3 regions of the Blautia sp. MSK.20.85 genome follow, and region 3 is predicted to be linked to each of the others. Evidence: predicted binding sites of a transcription regulator. Region 3 holds the regulator's gene; each other region holds the start of a gene.
The links. Region 3 encodes HrcA, which represses chaperone genes, less so after heat shock. Its sites were predicted from a motif close to TGTTAGCACTCNNNNNNNNNGAGTGCTAACA; they were not measured.
Positions count from the first base shown of each region.

Region 1: groES (co-chaperone GroES) is a predicted target of HrcA. The motif match lies at 2,734-2,764, and genes of this name have one in related genera.
Region 2: G5B12_RS03140 (Hsp20/alpha crystallin family protein) is a predicted target of HrcA. The motif match lies at 4,580-4,610, and genes of this name have one in related genera.

Region 1 is NZ_JAAIUN010000002.1:183,240-191,028, forward strand. Features, by position in the region: gene guaB (IMP dehydrogenase) at 1-58, opposite strand, end outside; gene G5B12_RS02090 (DUF6106 family protein) at 126-629, opposite strand; gene groL (chaperonin GroEL) at 747-2,366, opposite strand; gene groES (co-chaperone GroES) at 2,414-2,698, opposite strand; gene codY (GTP-sensing pleiotropic transcriptional regulator CodY) at 3,039-3,824, opposite strand; gene topA (type I DNA topoisomerase) at 3,972-6,044, opposite strand; gene dprA (DNA-processing protein DprA) at 6,116-7,003, opposite strand; gene G5B12_RS02120 (YifB family Mg chelatase-like AAA ATPase) at 7,030-7,789, opposite strand, start outside.
Region 2 is NZ_JAAIUN010000004.1:14,526-22,314, reverse strand. Features, by position in the region: gene G5B12_RS03160 (aldo/keto reductase) at 1-616, opposite strand, end outside; gene G5B12_RS03155 (YczE/YyaS/YitT family protein) at 972-1,607, opposite strand; gene G5B12_RS03150 (AraC family transcriptional regulator) at 1,661-2,530, shown strand; gene G5B12_RS03145 (glycoside hydrolase family 36 protein) at 2,546-4,177, opposite strand; gene G5B12_RS03140 (Hsp20/alpha crystallin family protein) at 4,791-5,243, shown strand; gene G5B12_RS03135 (phosphoribosyltransferase) at 5,552-6,196, shown strand; gene G5B12_RS03130 (hypothetical protein) at 6,339-7,316, opposite strand.
Region 3 is NZ_JAAIUN010000011.1:27,011-34,799, forward strand. Features, by position in the region: gene G5B12_RS08175 (ABC transporter substrate-binding protein) at 224-1,459, shown strand; gene G5B12_RS08180 (carbohydrate ABC transporter permease) at 1,538-2,416, shown strand; gene G5B12_RS08185 (carbohydrate ABC transporter permease) at 2,428-3,282, shown strand; gene G5B12_RS08190 (glycoside hydrolase family 172 protein) at 3,324-4,433, shown strand; gene G5B12_RS08195 (ABC transporter substrate-binding protein) at 4,449-5,702, shown strand; gene hrcA (heat-inducible transcriptional repressor HrcA) at 5,879-6,922, shown strand; gene grpE (nucleotide exchange factor GrpE) at 6,941-7,576, shown strand; gene dnaK (molecular chaperone DnaK) at 7,630-7,789, shown strand, end outside.

The DNA.
Region 1 (7,789 bases), on a different contig from region 3:
AAGCCGGAACCAGAAGGACGTCATCAAACGTAATGCCTTCACCAATAATAGTACCCATTGCATTTCCTCCCTTGTGTAAGATATTTTAAATTTGTGAACTAGTGTAACAAAAAACAAGATTCATGTCAATCCAAAAAAACTTTACTTGGTGCAGAATTTTTCATGGTGTTTGCAAGTGCGTCATCCAGTTCCAGGATCACTTTGCAGGTTTCTCCACTGTCTCTTATGATCATTGCATAGCGTTTATGATCCTCAATTCCTGATGAAAAATCATACTCTTTCATCTTCTGATTGCCATTATAATAGTCCATTCTGTGGGACTTTAATGGTGCCACAAGGTCTGCCTCCGCAAGCTGGAGCGATTTCACTCTTTTCCTTTTTGATTTTGACATGATCATATCAATGTCCAGTTCTCCGTTAACAAACAGATACTCGTACTCCAGATCTGTCTTCGGTATTACAAAATAACATGCAATACCAAGTGCAATAGCCGGTACCAGCAAAAGTACATTCAGCACAAGGCCTCCCAGGACCATGATCACCGTCAGCGCTATCAGACCGTATTTCACAACCAGATCTTTCGCTGTCTGCTTCTTTTTTACCAGAAGCTCTGAATATAAGTCACTCATTTGTTTCTTCCTTTCGTAATTTACTGACTTTTTGATTATAACACAAAAAGAGAGCCGCGTCTATGGCGCAGGCCCTCTCATTTTGTGAATTAATTATTTCACCTGCTCAGCTGATAATTACATCATTCCCATTCCCGGGTTTGCAGCCGGAGCCGGAGTATCTTCTTTGATTGTGGAAACTACAGCCTCTGTTGTAAGGAGTGTAGATGCAACACTTGTAGCATTCTGAAGAGCACTTCTTGTAACCTTAGCCGGATCAAGGATTCCGTTCTCAACCATGTTTACGTATTTCTCATTGAGAGCATCGAAGCCTGTACCGATCTCAGACTCTCTTACTTTGTTGATAATAACAGCGCCTTCCAGTCCTGCGTTTGCAGCGATGTGGAACAGCGGAGCCTCAAGAGCTTTCAGGATCACATAAGCACCTGTCTTCTCATCTCCTTCAAGTGTTGTTGCAAGTTTTGCAACCTCTTTGGAAGCATGGATGTAAGCAGATCCGCCACCTGCGATGATACCTTCCTCAACAGCTGCTCTTGTTGCTGCAAGAGCATCCTCAAGACGAAGTTTTGCTTCTTTCATCTCTGTCTCAGTAGCAGCACCTACACGGATAACAGCTACGCCGCCAGCCAGTTTTGCAAGTCTCTCCTGAAGTTTCTCTTTATCGAACTCGGATTTTGTCTCCTCGATCTGAGCACGGATCTGTGCAACACGTTTTGCAATGGCATCTTTGTCACCGAGACCATCAACGATAACTGTGTTCTCTTTTGCAACTTTAACAGATTTTGCACGTCCAAGCTGCTCCATCTTAGCTTCTTTCAGGTCAAGACCAAGCTCATCGGAGATCACCTGTCCGCCTGTCAGGATCGCGATATCCTGAAGCATCTCTTTTCTTCTGTCACCATAGCCAGGAGCTTTTACAGCTACTACCTGGAAGGTTCCTCTCAGTTTGTTGACGATCAGAGTTGTAAGGGCCTCACCCTCAACATCCTCAGCGATGATGAGAAGTTTCGCACCGGCCTGAACAACCTGCTCAAGAAGTGGAAGGATCTCCTGGATATTGCTGATCTTCTTGTCTGTGATCAGGATGTACGGATCATCAAGAGTTGCCTCCATTTTCTCCATATCTGTGGACATGTATGCGGAAATATATCCACGGTCAAACTGCATACCTTCTACAAGGTCAAGCTCTGTATGCATGGTCTTGGACTCCTCAACAGTGATAACACCGTCTTTGGAAACTTTCTCCATAGCATCAGCAACAAGCTGTCCAACCTGCTCATCACTTGCAGAGATTGCTGCTACGTTAGCGATCTGCTCTTTGCCGTTGATTGCCTGGCTCATGTTCTTGATCGCTTCTACTGCAACATCTGTTGCTTTTTTCATACCTTTTCTGAGGATGATCGGGTTGGCACCTGCTGCCAGGTTCTTCATTCCCTCATGAACCATTGCCTGAGCAAGTACAGTCGCTGTTGTAGTACCATCACCTGCTACATCGTTTGTCTTGGATGCAACTTCCTTGATGATCTGAGCACCCATGTTCTCGAATCCGTCCTCAAGCTCGATCTCTTTTGCGATGGAAACACCATCGTTTGTGATAAGCGGAGCACCGAAAGATTTATCAAGTACTACGTTTCTTCCTTTCGGTCCAAGTGTTACTCTTACTGTATCTGCAAGTTTATTTACACCAGCTTCAAGTGCTGCTCTTGCTTCTGCGCCATATTTAATTTCTTTTGCCATGATAAAATGACCTCCTATTTATATTGATATACGATAAGATGTTTATATTATTTAATAACTGCCAGGATATCTTCCTGTTTTACAATGATGTAATCCGTACCATCCATCTTAACTTCTGTTCCTGCATATTTGGAGTAAATAACAGTGTTTCCGACTTCTACTTCCATCTTTACTTCTTTGCCATTTACAACTCCGCCAGGACCAACTGCGATAACTTCTGCCTGCTGTGGTTTCTCCTGTGCCTGTCCCGGAAGTACGATTCCGGATGCTGTTGTCTCTTCTGCCTCAACCTGTTTTAATACTACTCTGTCGCCTAAAGGTACTAACTTCATGATCTATGTTCCTCCTTATCAGTTCCATTTTCGTTTGCTAGCACTCACTTTCTACGAGTGCTAATCACTATGGCTATATTAGTGAATTTCACGTTTTTTCGCAACTCTTTTAAGATATACTATTTCTAGTTTATTCTCTTTATATCTCTTTTATACTCTTGTTTTCTCTTATTTTCTTAATTTCATTATTTATTTTGATTTTTTCTAAAAAGATACACTTTCCTTTTATGCGATCCTGCAAAAGAATTTCAGTAAAAAAGAGACTGCCCACAATAACGGGTAGTCTCTTTCGTCACGTTCTTTATCTTATATTATCAGTCGGCAGATAATGCAGATCGCATTATGCCTTTTTGTTTCTCTGTGCCTTGATCTCCTCAAGCTCGTCGAAGATTACTTCATTAAGAACCTTAATGTAAGTTCCCTTCATACCGGAAGAACGGGACTCGATCACACCTGCACTCTCAAATTTACGCAGTGCATTTACGATCACAGATCTGGTGATACCTACGCGGTCAGCAATCTTACTGGCAACAAGGATGCCTTCGTCTCCATCCAGTTCATCAAAGATATGGATGATCGCCTCAAGCTCTGAGAAGGACAGGGTACTGAACGCAGATTTCACGATCTGCTGCTTTCTGTCTTCCTCCGCATTCTCATCATGAACCGCACGCATCATTTCCAGACCTACAACAGTTGTACCGTACTCACTGACAATAATATCTTCAATATCATACGGATGATCGTTACGATACATAAATAATGTTCCCAGTCTCTCACCTGCAATATCGATAGGGTTTACGATTCCCTGATAATTCCCTGGTACATGCTCAAAGCCAAGTGTCTGGAGATTGACATTCTCCTTGGTAGAAAGAACGCCAAGAAATCTCTCGTTCAATAACGGATCAATATGTCCGCCGATCTTATCATCGATCAGCTCTGTGATCTCATCTACGCCCGGACAGATACTGACTCCCAGAACCTTACCTTTCTTACTGAGTACCAGGATGTTGGAACTTAAGGTTTCCATGAGCACCTGGCAAATGTCGTTAAACACTACCTTGCTTGAGCTGCTGTTATGCAGAAGCTTATTGATTTTTCTAGTTTTATCTAGCAACTGAACGCTCATTTTTTCCTCCTTTCACTTTCGTACCTTGAAAGAAATCGTTTTTCTAGTCTAATATTACACGTTATTCTGGAAATTTACAAGACATTTTTATATTTTTTTTATTTTTAACGGGATTTTCTGAAAATTGGTAGAAAAGCATTTATTCCATCAATCTTCATCTTTTGGTTTCTGTTCCACATATCCGCAGGTTTCCTGGCTGCAAACCAGCTTATTTCCCTTTTCGAGCATATAATTGCCACATTTCGGACATTTCTTTGCGGATGGTTTCTGCCAGGACATAAAATCACATTCCGGATTATTCTCACATCCGTAATATTTTCTGCCCTTTTTCGTTTTTTTCATGACAATTTCACCGCCACATTTCGGACATGCAACACCAATCTTTTCATAATATGGTTTCGTATTACGGCAGTCCGGGAATCCCGGGCATGCAAGAAATCTTCCGTGTGGACCATACTTAATTACCATGTTACGGCCACAGTTGTCGCAGACTACATCTGTAACCTCATCCTGGATATCAACTTTCTCCAGTTCTTTCTCCGCCTCATCCACATCATGTTTCAGATCCGGATAGAAATTACGTACAACAGTCTTCCACTGCACAGTGCCTGCCTCCACGCAGTCCAGAAGTCCCTCCATGGTAGCTGTAAAGTTTACATCCACAATACTCGGGAATGCCTGTTTCATAATATTGTTAACAACTTCACCAAGCTCTGTAACGTAAAGATTTTTCTGTTCCTTTGATACGTAGCGTCGGCTGATGATCGTTGTGATCGTCGGCGCATAGGTACTCGGGCGTCCAATTCCCAGTTCTTCCATGGTTTTTACAAGTGATGCCTCTGTATAATGTGCCGGTGGCTGTGTAAAATGCTGTTCCGGTTTCAGTTCTTTCAGTTTCAGCTCCATGCCTTTTTCCAGGCTCTGACTTAAAATATTGCCTTTTTTGTCATCGCCCTCTTCTGTATACACAGACATAAAACCATCAAACGCAACCTTGGATGCCGCAACCGTAAATACATACTCGCCGGCTCCGATCTTGACAGATGTAGTCTCATAACGTGCCGGTGCCATTCTGCTGGCCGCAAAGCGTCTCCAGATCAGCTGATACAGACGAAACTGATCTCTGGTGAGAGATTCTTTCACAAGAACCGGTGTCCTTGTAATGTCTGTAGGGCGGATTGCCTCATGGGCATCCTGGATCTTCTGTCCGTTTTTGACTGTCTTTTCTGTCTGAGAAACATAATTCTGTCCGTACTGTTCAGAAATGTAGGTTCTTGCTGCTGCATCTGCTTCCTCGGAAATTCGGGTGGAATCTGTACGCAGATAAGAGATCAGACCTACTGTGCCGCTTCCCTTGACATCAACACCCTCATATAACTGCTGTGCCAGACGCATGGTTTTCTGTGTGGAAAAATTCAGAGTCTTGGCCGCTTCCTGCTGCAGTGTACTGGTTGTAAACGGGAGCGGAGCATTTTTGATCCTCTCGCCTTTTTTTACTTCTGTGATCTCATATTTACAGTTTTCCAGATTTTTCAGGATTTCATCCATTTCCTGGCGGTTTTTGATCGGAAGTTTTTTATCAGTTCCATAGAACTTGGCCGTTAACGGCTTCTTTTCACCTTTTACCTGAAATTCACCTTCCAGGCTCCAGTACTCTTCCGGAATGAATGCGTTGATCTCATCTTCTCGGTCACAGATGATACGCAGTGCTACAGACTGCACACGGCCTGCACTTAATCCTCTTTTTACTTTGGCCCAGAGAAGTGGGCTGATGGTATAACCTACCATACGGTCCAGCATACGTCTGGCCTGCTGTGCATCCACAAGATTCATATCCAGCTCTCTGGCCTGTTTGATGGACGCCTTGACTGCTGTTTTTGTTACTTCATTAAATGTAATTCTGTGCATCTTTGAAGTATCTGTTTTCAGTGCCTGCATCAGATGCCAGGAGATTGCCTCTCCTTCACGGTCAGGGTCCGTTGCGAGATAGATCTTATCTGCTTTTTTTGCTTCTTTACGGAGTTTTGCAAGAAGCTCTCCCTTTCCTCTTATCGTAATGTACTTGGGTTCAAAATCATTGTCTACATCAATACCAAACTGGCTCTTTGGAAAATCCCTTACGTGGCCATTGGATGCCTCTACTGTATAATTTGCCCCCAGAAACTTTTTTACTGTTTTCATTTTAGCAGGTGACTCTACTATCACCAGATTTTTGGCCATTTTACCTCTCCTAATCTTATTCTGCCTTCTGTCCGGTGTAAAAAATCTCACTGCTACCGGCAAAAAGGCGGTTATTCAAGTCTGATATAATTCTGTCTTCCGGTTTCCTTCACCAATCCCATCAGCATGAGCTGTCCCAGGATACCGGCTGTTTTTCCCGGTGAAAAACCGGTTTTTCTGATAATCTGATCCAGATTTTTTGGTCGTAAATCGAGACAACTATACACCAAATCCAAATCCGTTGCAAGTCCTATCTTGGTTTTCCCCGACAAATTTGTCATTTTTTTCACAGACAGTCCCCACTCATCCAGAAGTATTTCCGGAGAGTAGGCGATTCCCGCTCCATCATAAATCAGCTTATGACATCCACGGCTCAACGCATCATTTACTGCTCCCGGAATGGCATAGACCATTTTCCCCTGTTCCAGAGCACAGGACGCAGTGATCAGTGATCCGCTCTTTTCTTTTGCTTCCACTACAAGCACCAGGTCTGCAAGTCCGCTGATGATCCGGTTCCTTGCCGGAAAATGATAAGCCCTGCCTCTGGTCCCAGGTTCATACTCACTGATGATCCCTCCGTTCTTCTGCGGAATCCTCCGATAAATCCCACGGCTGGATGAAGGATAGCAGATATCCACACCATTTCCAAGTACCGCAAATGTAGGCGTTCCTCCTTCCAGTGCACCTTTATGGCCCTCCGCATCGATTCCTGCTGCCATACCGCTGATCACCTGTACCCCGTGCTCGCTCAAAAATTTCCCGTACCGAAATGCCTGTATCCTTCCATAGGCACTGCATAATCTGGCCCCAACGATCGCTGCTGTCGGTTTATTATCTTCCGGAAATCTTCCAATATAATATAACTGTTTTGGCATACCGGAAAGTTCCCGAAGCCTTGCCGGATAAATGCTGCTGTTTTTTTCCACATAATGGATCTCTGTTTTCTGTATTTCTTCCATTATAAAGTACCTTCCTTTCTGCTGTTTTATGACCAGTATTTTTTATCATAAGCCCGATAGGCAAGAGCCTCCCCGATATGCTCCGGCAGGATCTTTTCTGCTTCTTCCATATCCGCAATAGTCCTGGCTACTTTTAAGATCTTATGATAAGCTCTTGTACTGAACCGAAACTGTTCATATGCCTGTTCCAGCAGTCTGTCCGCTTCTGCTGTCATAACACAGTATTTTTCCAGATTTCTTCCGTCAAGCTCTCCGTTAAAACAAAATTTCTCTTTTTGGTAACGTTTTCTCTGAATCTCCTGGACAGTTTTTACTCTTTCCCGTATTTTTGCGGAAGGCTCTCCTGGTGTCCGTTTCTTCATCTTCGAAAAACTCACCGACGGAACTTCTGTGCAGATATCTATGCGTTCCAGAAGTGGCTGGCTGATTTTCCCCAGATAATGCGTGATCTCTCCCGGAGTACAGCGGCATCGGTTCATATCCGGATAAAATCCGCAGGGGCAGGGATTCATTGCTGCTGCCAGCATAAAACTCGCAGGAAACGTATAGGTTCCTGCCGCTCTGGACAGATGGATTTCCTTATCTTCCAGGGGCTGACGCAGGATCTCCAGGCTCTTTCTTGAAAATTCCGGCATCTCATCCAGAAAGAGAACGCCTCTGTGTGCGAGGGTAATTTCTCCCGGTCCCGGAACCCTTCCGCCTCCTGCCAGTGCCTGTGGGGAACTGGTATGATGAGGGCTGCGAAAAGGCCTCTCCCTGATCAGAGGGTCACTTTCTGTAAGAAGT
Region 2 (7,789 bases), on a different contig from region 3:
CGCCTTTTACAGGCTCCATGATCACTACCGGTTTGCCGTGTTTTCTGGCAACTTCGTAGCAGGCTTTTGACTGGATTGCCGGATTTTCCCAGTCTGCATAGTTGATCTGCAGCTGTACAAACTCCATCTCCGGATGTGCGGTAAGGATTGCTTCCAGTTCTTCCGGTGTGGAATGGAAAGAAAATCCTGCATGTTTGATCAGTCCGGCCTCTTTCTGCTCACGGATCCAGTCCCATAAACCGTACTCATCGAAATATTTTGTTCTGTGTTCTCCAAGATTGTGGAGAAGATAGAAATCGAAATATCCGGCTTTTGTTCTCTCCAGAGATGTTTTAAACTGTGCAAGAGCTTCGTCTCTTGTCTTGCAGTTGATCCAGGCTGCCATCTTGGTTGCAAGCTGATATTTTTCTCTCGGGTAACGCTCTACCAGAGCTTCGCGGATAGCATCTTCACTTCCTGCATAAGCCCACGCAGTGTCAAAGTAAGTAAATCCGGCTTCCATAAATTTGTCTACCATGACTTTGGTCTGCTCCACATCGATCACACCTTCGGATTTCTGCGGAAGTCTCATGAGACCAAAACCAAGTTTTTTAATTTCTTCGCCTAAATATGCCATATTTTTTCTTCCTTCTTATTACATCCCGGAAAATTCTCCATATCAATATCATCAGATAAGCAATATTTCCGACACGGATATCTCCCGGACTGTTATATTTTTACTGCAGGAAAAAAACCTGCGTTTCTCCTATTATAACGGTATTTCTCCCGGTGGTAAATCTTTTTCTTTTACAAGTGTCAAGACAATGCCTTAATTGTGTCTGGCCAACTGGTCCGATCTTCCCCTCGCAGATAAAGATTTTTTCCGGTCAGGCAGATATTTGCAGGCTACATTCACTGCGGAGTTTTATACAAAAAAACAGGCACAAAAAAACAGCTGCCGCACGTTTATCGCACGACAACTGCCTTTTGTTTTACTGCTTCCGTATCTGTTTCTTCTCTTTTCCATAAAGAAACGGCCTTGCCACTGTCCGGTTGAAAAACTCGATCAGTGGGCCCATAAAAAATGCGGTAACAAGAGTTCCGGCCCCAACAACCGCCCCCATAAAAAATCCGGCCGCAGTTGTAATCACATCCGTCCCGATCCTGCACATGCGGAAAGGGATCCAGGTTCTTTTATCCAGGATCAGTGCATAGGCATCATAGGCGGAAACACCCATATCTGCGGTAAAATACAGCGCTGACGCAAAACACATCATTACAACAGCGATGCACATCAGAAGTACTCTCACTCCAAATGTCCTCTCCGGCAGATACCTGTCAAAAAGCTGCATTCCTTTTTCCACGATAATTCCCATAAAAAACAGATTCAGCACAGTTCCAAGTCCGATAAAATGCCGGTCCAGAAAAAACACTCCCAGCAGCATCAGTGCATTGATGGCAATATAAACATAACTGTATTTTATTCCTGCTAGATTCCACACACCCATGACAAAACAGGAATTGGGATCTGTCCCAAAATCGGATGCCTTGAAAATGGCCACACTGACACCCGCCAGAAAGATTCCGGCAAATGTCATGAGGATTCTTTTTACTGTTAATGAATTCATCTTTCTTCTTTACACCCCTGATCAAATGTTTTAAACTGATATTATCTATAATCATGCATCGAAAGGAGGAAACTCCCATAGAAAACAAACAGGTCCTGAACCGCCAGACCTCATCAAAAGAACTTCATCTTATTTCCTGCGGCTGGGAAAAATGTACACCGGAACAGTCCTACGGCCCTGGTGTCCGGCGATATTACACCATCCATTTTGTGCTGAGCGGACAGGGATATTTCTATATGAACAACCGGAAATATACCTTGAAAGCCGGACAGTGCTTTTTCATTCCTCCTGTGAACAGCTCTCTCTACAAAGCAGAGCCTTCTGATCCCTGGACTTATATCTGGATCTGTTTCAATGGAGAAAATGCTCCCATACTTTGTGAACACTGTCATCTTACTGAAGAAACTCCGGTCCAGCAGCTAAATTCGGTTCTTCCCTATCAGGAAACCATTCTTGAAATGATGACCCATCCACAGCTGACACCTTCCAGCGAAGCTTATATCCAGAGCGGTCTTTACCGGATCATCGCCATGCTGGAGGAAGAATTTCACGCTTCCTACACGACCATGGAATCCAACGAAAATTTTTATATCACACAGGCTGTTGATTACATCAAAAAAAGTCCGCTTCAGGATATTACTGTGACCGATGTTGCTGACTATCTGCATATCAGCCGCAGTCACCTTTACGGACTTTTTAAAAAACATCTTGGAACCACGCCCCAGGCTTTCCTGACTTCAGCCAAGATCATCAATGCCCGGGAACTTCTGACGATCACGGATATCCCTGTATCCAGCGTGGCGATCTCCTGCGGATATCAGAATCCTTTTGCCTTTTCCCGCGCCTTCAAAAAAGAAACCGGCATGACGCCCCGGGAATACCGGGAAAAATATCATCATGCCGAGGATCTTCTGGATTGCTGAATCACTTCTTCGGATTTACGGAACAACTACCTTTGCATTGTAGTATTCTACTGTCGCATCCATGGTCGGACCTTCGTTATCATACCAGTCGTACGTGATGGTCTCGCCGTTTTCTCCCCATACTTCCGGGCAGTCGATCTCCTCCCAGTCAAGTGGAACAAAATGCTCTTTCTGTTCTGATGCCCGCAGCATGATCTGATGAAGCTCCTCAAATTCTTCCGGGTTCAGAACTCCAGGTTTTGCGGATACAAACAGTGGTGTGCCGCTCTTTGCAAGAACGTCTGCCCACTGACGGTTTTTATCCCACGGGATCATTCCGAAAATACCTACACAGTCTGCATCAATATGATAAAAAGCATTGTGCTGTGGGAGACGGAATGCCAGTGTATTTACACCCATTCTTCTGGTACGCTCCCAGATACGTCCGCTGGTATCATCACCGGTCCGGTTCAGATGCATCAGACCTGCGCCAAGGTGTCCGATAGTATTGCAGCCGATGATCACTGCGTTATTACTGCGGGAAGCATCGTAAACTTCCTGATAAAGCATTTTTACAATTTCTGCACTGGTTTTGGTCTGGTCGTAGAAATGCCATTTCTCCATGGAATTATCTCTTAAATTTGCCTCAAATCCCCATTTTCCAAAAAGATCAAAAGTTGAAAAATCATGTTTGATCAGAGTGTATCCCCAGTCGCAGATCCGTTCGATATCTCTTCGGATATATGCCAGTGCGTCCGGATGGGACGGGTCGAGACAGTCATTATAGGAAATCCTCCACTCATCCGGGATGTTCTCATCCTCATTAAGAAGCAGACGTACCCAGATTCCCGGGCGGACACCTTTTTCTTTCAGCTTGTCTGCAAGGCCTTTCATATCCGGGAACTTGGCGTTACCTTTTGTCCATGGTCCTCCGTTGTATTCGTCCAGGCGGTGATGCTCCTGCCAGCAGTCATCAATAACCATGAATGGAGGATTTTTTACCCCTTCAGTCAGTTTCAGGATGTAATCGGTATCACTTAAGATCTCCTCTTCAGAGCTGTCGCCGTAAGCATAGTACCAGTTGTTGCTTCCATATACCGGGAACTCCGGGAAAATCGGATCTGTACACATTTTTTTACAGAATTCCTGTGCAGTCTCAAAAGTATCTGCTCCTTCTGATTCCATGCAGACGATCTGTGCGGCACGCAGCTTTCTTCCTTTCAGCTGTACTCCTGTATTACCGCAGCGAACATCCAGAAATAATGTGATTCCCTTGGTATCTGCCTGCCAGCAGCACATAGCGGAAGGGCGGACCTTTACACCAAAGCAGAGGACTTTCTCAGAAAGCTTCGCCAAAAAATACCATGGCAAATAACGATTACCGCTCATTCCATGCCATTCCACATCACCATAGGTACGTTCCCAGGCATCTCCCAGGAATCTGGCGGATTTTGGGATCTTGTAATTCCATCTCAGTTTTACACATCTCACTGCATCCTCTGAGGTGACAAATATATCCTCATGTTCACCTGCATCCTGAAATTCCACGGTAGTCGCACCGGCCGTTACTGTCGGCTGTCCTCCCTGGCATACCAGTCTCTCATCTTCTGTCTCCACAGTTACATAATCCGGTACACCCAGTTTAAAATCTGCATATTTTTTCTTCATTTCTTTCTCCTCCTGCATTTTTCCAACTATTCAGCACATCCTTTTATTGTCAGTCCAATCCAAAATGACATAGTCAAGCGGATATTCGCAATCCGCTTTGCTACGTAGCTCTACACCAAATAACTGCTCCGCAGTTTATCAGGAGGAGCTTGCACTCCTCCTGATACAAGCAAGTCCCCACCCACTGCTTATTGCTTTTCGCAACCCCGCAGGGGACTTACTTGATTTGGTTAAAATTTTTCTTCAACGCATCTCATCTATATGCCTTATTATATTGATTTTTTTTCTTTTTTCTATGCTTTAAAGTTTCTATAACATTGCAGAATGTTCAATCCGTGTCTTTGATATGACTAAGGGTGGAAGTTACTTTTTCATTTTACCGTTCACAAATTCTTCACAAAAAATTAGCACTCAAGGCTTGACAGTGCTAATAATACGTGTTATAGTACATATAGAACAAAGGAAGAGAGAAAAAAAGAAGAGCTTCCGGATGTTCCAGATAACTAAGACATCACCACAGCGGAATAAACCGCAATGGTAAGACCGACAACAGCTGGATCCCCTTGATCCGATCCGCCGGAACGGCGTTTCAATTTGAAAGGAGAAATGACTTATGATGTTCCCGAGTGTATTTGGAGAAAACTTATTTGATGACTGGATGGATGATTTTGGTTTCAGAGATAACTTCTTTGGCGGCAAGAATCCTCTTTATGGCAAACATGCCAAAAATATTATGAAAACTGATGTACGTGAGACTGATAAAGGCTATGAACTGGATGTAGATCTTCCTGGATTTAAGAAAGATGAAGTTCAGGTACAGCTGAAAGATGGTTATCTTACTATCTCCGCTGCCAAAGGCCTTGATAAAGATGAGGAAGATAAAAAAGGCAATTATATCCGCCGTGAGCGTTATGCAGGCAGCACAAGCAGAAGCTTCTATGTTGGTAATGGCGTAAAGAACGAAGATGTTCATGCTAAATTCGAGAATGGTGTTCTGAGACTTTCCGTTCCGAAAAAAGCAGCCGAAGAAATCGAAGCTGACAAATATGTATCTATTGAAGGATAACAATGACTCACTTTCACAGGAGGAGGGGAATCCACAGTGATTCCCCTCCTCCTCTTTTTATACATAACACCAGCCACTCGCATTCCACTTCGCTGCATTCTCATTGTCAAAAAATTCATAATATCGGGCATTTTTTAACAAAGTTATTAGTATTTCAGAATATTTTTTTGTATATTTTGCAGTGCATTATTCCATTTTTTTGAAGTTAATGGTATAATATGCACATTAACTAAATCTGTTTCGCAATCTTTCAGGACAATACTCCTGAACAGCCACGTAAAACACGATCATGACAGGAGGTTTTTATTATGGATCAGGACAAAATGATTAAAATCTATGCACGTAGTGACAGCCGCATTCAGCTGAAAATGATTCCGGGACATTTCGTAACTTCTCAGTCTCATATCACGCATTATCTGGACCTCACCACCATGAAATCCAGATGCGCTGAAGCGCAACGTATCGCAGCCACTCTCGCAACAAATTATGAAGCATCCATTCCGGTAGACACCATCGTCTGCATGGACGGACTTGAAGTGATCGGTGCCTATCTCGCTGAAGAACTGACCAAAGCCGGTGTACTTTCCATGAACGCTCACCAGACCATTTACGTCATCACACCGGAATTCAACAGCACCGGACAGATGATCTTCCGCGACAACTATGAGCCGATGATCAATGGTAAAAACATCCTCATCCTCAACGGTTCCATTACCACCGGTTCCACACTGAACCGTGCCATCGAAAGCGTTCTCTATTACGGTGGCAAGATTCGCGGTGTCGCAGCCATCTACAGCAGCGTAGACAGCGTAGCCACCCTCCCTGTCCACTCTATTTTCCAGGCCAGAGACATCCCGGACTACCACTCCTACCGCTCCGATAACTGCCCACTGTGCAAAAGCCGTCAAAAGATCGATGCCATTGTCAGCAGCTATGGATATTCTGTATTATAAGTTTAACCAAATCAAGTAAGTCCCCTGCGGGGTTGCGAATATCCGCTTGACCCGAATCTGCAAACAAAGAGGAAGCCATATATTAACCAATGCTTCATAGATAACATCGATATCCCTATGGCTTCCTCTTTATGATTTCTGCTTATAATTGATATTCTCTGTACATGGCTTCACGCATTTCTTTATCCGTAACAACCTTCTGAATCTCATCACCCCGGCCATCAAGGATAAGCCTGTTGATCAGAACACTAAGACGCTCCTCACCCTGGGCCATTCCTTGGGCCATTCCTTGAGCCATTCCTTGAGCCATTCCTCGTTCTAATCCCAATGCTTCAGCCTGTTCTTTAGCTTCCGCAAGCAATCTTGCCCTTTTCTCAGATTCCAGTTCCAGAACATGTCCGCCCATAACCTCACCTATTCCTTTCCGGACTTTCTCCTCGTTTCTGAAAATATAATCAGATATCCGAGTGATCAGTCCAATCAGATCACTGAACAGTTCAGACCTTCCAGCTTCAGTAATCTCCACTTCCAGTTTACTCCGGATCACCTCATATTCATTCAGCAATTCCTGAAAAAGTTGCGGATCCTCACTCATCTCATGCCCTCTTTTCTCATATCTCATGATATAAAAAGGAAGCAGCATGAGAAGACTCTTCTCAAATATCTTATCTTTTGTATAATTATCAACTTTAATCGTGGGCACTCTGTACAAATGACATTCTCCATCCGGAAAAACCACATCCACTTCCAGAAAATCCGGCGTATTGCTACCACTTCTCAGATACAACACACAAGAACGTGGAAACTCCATCCGATACCTCCGTCCCTGCTTCCTTGCAAATTCAACAGCAGTTGCAAAATCATACTCAATCATCCGTACAGCCATCGTCGTGTCATCCGTACTCTGACATTCTATGTGATAAATCTTATTTCCGATCAACAACCGCGAATCCGTAATAATCTCACCATCCACCCGCTGATACTCATTACGCAACTGCACAATCTCCACATCAGCCGGATACGACGTATGAAAAACATCATTGATCAAAGGCACGACCAGAAACGTCATCTTCTCCATCATAGTACGAAAAACATCATCAAAAATCGTATTATCACTCAAACAATACTCCTTCTGGTATCTATAATTATACCATCAAACAAACACTGCAGAAACCCTGTATACAGTTTTTATAAATATTTTTGAAAAAACGCTTCAGACATTGAAGCCAAAAGAAACCAAATAAATGGCCAGATCTTATAAGATACATAAATCATACCACACATCCCATCACAACACCACAAAAAACCATCCCAAAAATTCGACATCCCTCCAGGCGTCCAGCAACGCGCCGACGCTCTCAACCTCCCGTCAAACCACAAACAATCTCAGCCTTTCCTCCCAGCCATCCAGCACAGTGCGAGATTTGCAGCAGAAGTCCGGGTGCCGTCGTTTCGCCTGGTCATACTAAGCGTCTGAGGTGTCTCACGGAGCGGCCGGCCCATAACTCGCCATGTACGCTGATGCGTACCTGGTTCAGACAGATGGGCCTTACCCTGCGGCTTGTGGCTGCCGGGTACCTCTCCGTGAGCCAC
Region 3 (7,789 bases):
AAAACAAATTAATGAAACCGAATCCAGCTGTGAAAAAAAGCCGTTACAAATATAGATTATATAAAAGGATTATAAAAAATTAACAACAAAAATACAAGAGAACGAAAAATAATATAAAGAAATCATAAAATATTGTATTTAGAATGAGGGGGCTCTCTGGTATCCTTAAACCATCAAAAACAGGTGTGGACAAACACGAAAATGTCCAGAAAGGAAGAAAGATATGAAGAAAAAAGTAATGAGTGCAGTTTTGGCAGCAGCGATGGTTGTGGGTATGGCAGGTAACGTGGTTACTGTTTCCGCAGAGGAGAAATATGATCTTACCTTATACAGCATCGACACCACAGACCCGGATTTTGAGGACTGGCTTGCAAATGTGGAAGATGCCACGGGCCTGAACATTAATGTAATTGCGGCACCTACAGATACAGATACCCGTCAGCAGAAGATCACCACAATGCTTTCCACAGGAGATGCTTCCGTGGATGTCATTCAGATCAACGATGAGATGAGTGCGGCATTTAAAAATTCCGGATGGCTGGAAGGACTGAATGATACAGTAATGACAGATGATATCGCTGATCAGTTTGCCCAGGGATATGTAAAGAATATGATCACAGATAAGGACGGAAACATTATCGGTGTTCCAGGCTATACAGGATATTTTGCATTCTGGGTAAATCAGGAGATCATGGATGAGGTCGGAATCAAATCCATTGATACAAAAGAGGATTTCATGAAGTATATGAAGGCTGTTTCCAAGGACGGAAGATTCGGCTACGGCGGTTCCTGGGAGAAAACTTATGCATTTAACGAGCTTGCACAGTTTGTAAACATGTTCGGCGGCGATTATTTTGACTGGACCAAAGAGGAAAACAAGGAAGCAGTTCAGTTCCTCCACGATCTGGTTGCTGATAAAGAAACATCCATCGAGCAGATCGCTGATAAATATGAGCAGATGAATCCGAAGATCAATGACGGAAAATACGGATGCTGGTTCATGTGGGGCCTTGGAACAGATTATGCAAAGGCAGATATGCTTGGCGCAGATAAGATCCACATGGAAATGGTACCGGATTTCAGCGGCAAGGGAGAGCGTGCGATCTTTACAGATTCCTGGAGCTATGTTCTCAACAAAGCATCCAAGAATAAAGATGCAGCTGTGAAATTCCTCCAGTATATGGCTGATGAAGGCGGAATGGAAGCTTCCTATAAAGCATTTGACAGATATCCTGCAAGAAAGGATGTTGCAGAGAAGGTAGTTCCGGATTCTGACCCGGCAAAAGAAATGTACAGCAGATATGCAAATGAATGCAATGTACAGGGACGTCCGATGGTGGCACAGACAATGGAATTTATCAGCGATATGGGAACAATCTTCCAGTCCTGTATGAAAGACGAGATTACAGTTGATGAGTTCTGCAAGAAGGCTCAGGATGTGGTAGATATGTATAAGTAAAAGATATAAAAAAACAGCAATGTAAAGCAGAGGTAAAAGTCTGCTTTACATTGCTTGATGAACAGGGAGGAAAGTTCCATGACAATAAGCAAAAAAAATATGAAGTGGATACCATGGCTTTTGATCCTGCCGGTTGTACTGATTCGAGGTTTTACAACAGTATATCCCATTCTGATGACTGTGAAAAACAGCTTCTTTAATATCAGTATCCTTGCAGGTATCAATGAATTTATAGGCTTCAAGAATTACCTGAAGGTATTTTCTGATCCTAAAGTGCTCACATCGATCAGCTTTACGGCAATATTTGTGGTTGCTTCCATGATCTTTCATGTGATCCTCGGAGTTATCCTGGCACTGATCCTGAATATGAAATTCAAAGGCCGCCGTTTTCTGAGGACCATCGTGCTGATCCCGTGGGCTATGCCTGCAGTAGTAGCCGGTATGGCTGCAAAATGGGCATTTAACAATGATTATGGTCTGATCAATGATTTTATCCGCTGGTTTGTACCGGGTTACCAGAACAGCTGGCTGATCAATACAGGTACTGCAAGAGCAGCGGTAATTGCAATGGACCTGTGGAAGGACCTTCCGTTCTTTGCAATTCTTGTACTTTCCGGACTTCAGTTTATTTCCGGCGATATCTATGAGGCAGCAAAGGTAGACGGTGCAAACGGGATCCAGAGCTTTTTCCGGATCACACTTCCGCTGATCGCAAAAAATGTCCTGACTTTATGTATTCCGTTCACACTCTGGAGACTGACAACCTTCGATCTGGTTTATTCCATGACATCTGGAGGCCCTGGAGAGGATACTGCGCTGATCGCATACAGAATCACAACAGAAGCATTTACAAATCTAAACGTAGGATATGCTTCGGCGCTGGCTATGCTGCTGTTTGTTGTAATGGCGATCTTCAGCTGGCTGAATATACGTGTTATGAATAAGTTTGACAGTTAGGGGGAATTATCGTGAAGAATACAGGAAAATATAATGTTTATCATGGAGTGGTAGCCGTTGGAAGATGGGTTCTGTTTGCAGTTGTGGCTTTTCTGATCCTGTTCCCGGTTTACTGGATCTTTATTTCTTCGATCACACCGTCAGGAGAACTGTTTAAAACACCGATCGATTATCTTCCGGATCATCCCACACTGGAAAGCTATAAATTTCTGATACAGAATGTAGGACTGCTTTCAAAGATCGGAAATACAGTTCTGATCGTAGGCATTACACTTGTGATCAGTACCGTGCTGTGTGCAATGGCTGCCTATGGCTTCTCAAGATTTAACTCAAAGGGAGTTTCTGTTGCATTTGCGTTTGTTCTGGCTACCATGCTGATCCCTGAGGTTGTCACAGCCCGCCCGCTGTATGAGTTTATGCAGAAGGTAAAGCTGTATGATACATATCCGGGACTTATCCTTCTTTATATCAGTACCGTTATACCGTTTACGGTTCTGATCCTCAGAAACTTTGTCGGTGAGATCCCGATCTCACTGGAGGAGGCAGCTGCTATTGACGGCGCATCTTTTTCACAGAGACTGTTTACGATCGTTCTGCCGCTGATGAAGCCGGCAATCGCTACGGTTTGCATTATCAACTTTATTACCTGTCTGAATAACTTTTTCACACCGTTGTTTTATTCAAATGGTATTCAGGTACTTTCTGTTTCCATCGTACAGCTTCCGTTACGTGACAACATGTATGGAGTTCCGTGGGATCTGGTCAGCGCCATGGGATGGATCATCCTTCTTCCGATCATTATCTTTGTAGCTGTTTTTGAGAAACAGATCATGGATGGTATCATGGCAGGTGGAGTAAAAGCGTAAATATAATATTTTTAATTTCCAAAAGAGAGGAGAAAACAGATATGTATCAGGCATTTACAGGCGGACTGGGAGGGATCGCACTTGCAAAGCATGGAAAAAGCCGTGCGATCAACGCAGAAAATCCTCATGGAGAAAAAGGCAGAGGCGGTATGGCTGCAAGTCATCTGGGACCGTCCAGAAAAGGAAGCCCGTGTCTCAGGGATATTGAGCCGGGAACTGTGGTAACTCTGGCAGAAATGGAAGGACCGGGACAGATCAATCATATCTGGATCACCGTTGATAACAAGACTACAGAGGCAGATTGCTTTGTACTGAGAGATCTTGTAATCCGTATGTACTGGGATGACGAGGAAACTCCTTCCGTGGAAAGTCCTCTGGGTGATTTCTTCTGCTGCGGATTCGGAAGGGAATGTTTTGTAAATTCTGTTCCGGTGGCTGTTGTTCCAAACAGGGGCTTTAACTGCTATTTCCCGATGCCGTTTAAGAAGAAAGCAAAGATCACACTGGAAAACCAGCATGCAAATAAAATCCCGGCTTTCTTTTATCAGGTAGATTACTGTCTCTATGATGAGCTTCCGGACGATATTGCTTATTTCCATGCGCAGTGGAGAAGGGAACGGTTGACAGAAAAAACAAAAGATTATACAATTTTGGATGGAGTAAAAGGAAAAGGCCATTATATAGGAACCTACATGGCACTTACCACACTGGAACGTTACTGGTGGGGCGAGGGAGAAATGAAGTTTTATATTGACGGAGATGAGGAGTATCCGACCATCTGTGGAACAGGAACGGAAGATTACTTTGGTGGTTCCTGGAGCTTTGCCAAACAGGTGGATGGAAAAACCGTGGAACAGAATTATAACACGCCGTATCTGGGATATCCGTATTATTCTGCCCATGACGAGCTGATCCACAATTTTTATCATAATGATGACTGCCCGCCAATGAGAGGCTTTTACAGATGGCATTTACAGGATCCAATCTGCTTTGAAGAGGATCTTCGCGTTACGATTCAGCAGATAGGCGTCGGATACCGTGGCCTGTTTGAACGACAGGATGATGTGGCAAGTGTAGCGTACTGGTATCAGACACTTCCTCATGCACCGTTCCAGCCGTTGATGTCAAAAGAGGATAGATGGCCCAGATAAAAAGGGTGGTAGAGATTGAAAAAACAGGTATTTTGCGGGGTATTTGCCCTGGCTCTGGCAGTGACAGGATGTGGAGTCCAGAAGAAGGAGGCTGCATCTGATATTGTGCCGGAGAACAGACAGGAACTGACGATCCTTCATGTGGATGCAGGCACAGAAGGCTTTGATTTTTTTATCAGCCAGGCGGAAAAAGATCTTGGAATAAAGATCCATATTGAAAAATGTCCGGCCAATGCGGACAATCGCCAGGCCAAAATAGCAACTCTTCTGACATCAGGAGATGATTCTGTTGATCTGATCACAGTAAATGATGAGATGATATCCGAATTTAAACATAAGGGATTTCTTCTTCCGTTGGAAGATACGGTTATGACAGAGGAGACAGCGGCGAATTTTCTGCAGGAATACCTGAAAGAAATATGCATGTCAGACGGACATATTTTTTCGGTACCGTTCAGGATGGATATCATGGCATTCTGGGTGAACCAGGAATTGCTGGATCAGGCTGGTCTGGACAGACTCTCCTGTCTCAGTGATCTTGAGATCCTTCAAAAAAAGCTTCAGAATACGGGAAAATATGCATATGGGGATGCATGGGAGATTTCTTACATATATAATAGTATCAGCGAGTATGTCGATTTTTTCGGAGGAGATTATACAGACTGGACGGATCCGAAAACAAGAGAAGCGGCAGAATATATGAAGCGAATGCTGGATACAGGGATGATATCAGAGGAGAATCTGATCGACCAGCATGACCAGCTGAATGAAAAATTTATAAACGGCCAGTATGGATGTATGTTTATGTATACCGGTGTGTTGAGTACTTTTCAGAATGCAGGCGTGTATGGAAAAGATAAGATCCATATGGCACCATTTCCGGAATTTGACGAGAAGGTGACCAATATCGCAACCTGGCAGTATGTACTGAATAAAAATTCTGATCATAAAGAAGCAGCTCTGAAGTTCCTTCAGTATGTGTCCGGATATGAGGCCAGTAAAAATTACGGACAGCTGACAAAAATGTGTCCGGCAAGACTGGATGTGATCGAGGATAAGAATTTTGATCTGGATGGCATTGAAATGATCCGGCAATATCTGAAAGATTATAAGCTGAAAGCAAGACCACTGTGTGCCGATTCCATAGAAGCCGTTTCGTCCATGGGAACGGAATTTCAGAAATATATGCTGGGACAGAAAACAGAAGCGGAATTTTTTGCCGGGGCACAGAACTGCATAGACCAGTATTACAAAAAAGCATCGTACTGATGCTTTTTTTGTTTTGAAAAAATAAGAACTTTTTTTCAAAACATATTGACAAATATTTTACATGGTGATATCTTAAAGACTGTAGATGTTAGCACTCCACTAAAATGAGTGCTAACAGATGTAAAAAAAGAATCAACATCCGTCAGGAAAGAATAAAAAGGAAAGGAGATGGATTCATGGAAGAGGTGTTGAATGAGCGCAAGCAAAAAATCTTAAAAGCAATCATCAAGACCTATATGGAAACCGGAGAACCGGTTGGTTCCAGGACCATTTCCAAGTATGCGGATCTCAATGTCAGTTCCGCAACGATCCGAAATGAAATGTCAGACCTGACAGATATGGGCTATATCGTCCAGCCTCATACCTCAGCAGGAAGGATTCCTTCAGATAAAGGCTACAGACTTTACGTCAATGAGCTGATGAAGGAGAAGGAAGCAGAGGTTGCAGAGCTGCGAGATCTGATCATTGAGAAGACAGATAAGATGGATAAGGTGCTTAAGAAGGTTGCGAAAGTTCTTGCTTCCAATACCAACTATGCTACCATGGTTTCCGTTCCGCAGTACAGTGGCAACAAGATCAAGTTCATCCAGCTGTCGAGAATGAGCGAGCTTCAGCTTGTGGCAGTAGTTGTCAGTGACAACAACACAGTCCGGAACCAGATCATCAATCTGGATGAGGAAATGGACGACCAGACGATCCTGAAACTGAATCTTCTTCTTAACACCAATCTCAATGGGATCCCGATCCAGGATATCAATCTTGGGATGATCGCCAGACTGAAGGAACAGGCAGGCAGCCACAGCGGTGTGGTGGCAACGGTTCTGGATGCAGTGGCAGCCACCATTCATGTGGAAGAGGAAGATATGGAGATCTATACTTCAGGTGCAACGAACATCTTCAAGTATCCGGAGCTTGCCGATAAAGAGAAGGCAACGGAGCTGATCTCCGCATTTGAGGAGAAGCATGAACTTGCCGATCTTGTAAAAGAACAGATGTCAGATGGAGAGAATACAGGAATCCAGGTTTACATCGGTGATGAGATGCCAATCCAGACCATGAAGGACTGCAGCATTGTAACTGCCAGATATGAACTGGGAGACGGAATGTACGGAACCATCGGGATCATCGGTCCCAAACGAATGGATTATGAGAATGTAGTGGACAGTCTGAAGGAACTTAAGAATCATCTGGATGACGTTTTGAAAAAGAAGAAAACTTAGAAAGGCGGTAGAAAAAAAGTGTCGGAGGAAACAAAGAAAACATCCGAAGAGCAGGAAGCGGAGAAGGAAATCCCCGTAACTGACGGAGATCAGGAAGAAGAAAACCTGACACCGGAGGGAGAAGATCTGCCGGAGGAAGAAAACAATACTCCAGGCGAAGAAGCTGCCTCAGAGGATAAAAAAGAAGAAAAATCAAAAACTTCCTTCTTCGGAAAGAAGAAAAAAGATAAATCTGAGCAGAAGGTGGAGGAACTTACCGATCGCCTGAAGCGTACCATGGCTGAATTTGATAATTTCCGTAAAAGAACGGAAAAAGAAAAATCCAGCATGTACATCATCGGAGCAAAAGAGATCGTTGAAAAGATCCTGCCGGTTGTGGATAACTTCGAAAGAGGTCTTGCACAGGCACAGGAAGGTGATGCTTTTGCAGATGGAATGAAAATGATCTACAAGCAGCTTACCACAACACTGGATGAGCTTGGTGTGAAGCCGATCGAAGCAGTGGGAAAGGAATTCAACCCGGATTTCCATAATGCAGTGATGCATGTGGAGGATGAAGAGGTTGGAGAGAACATCGTGGTGGAAGAATTCCAGAAGGGTTACACCTACAAGGATTTCGTAGTACGCCACAGTATGGTGAAGGTTGCGAACTAACTGACAACAAACTTTATTTTAACAGATACAGACTAAAACAGGAGGAAAAAATCATGGGAAAGATTATTGGTATTGACTTAGGTACAACAAACAGCTGTGTAGCTGTAATGGAAGGTGGACAGCCGACAGTTATCGCAAATACAGAAGGCGCAAGAACAACACCATCCGTTGTAGCATTCACAAAAACAGGAGAGCGTCTGGTAGGTGAGCCTG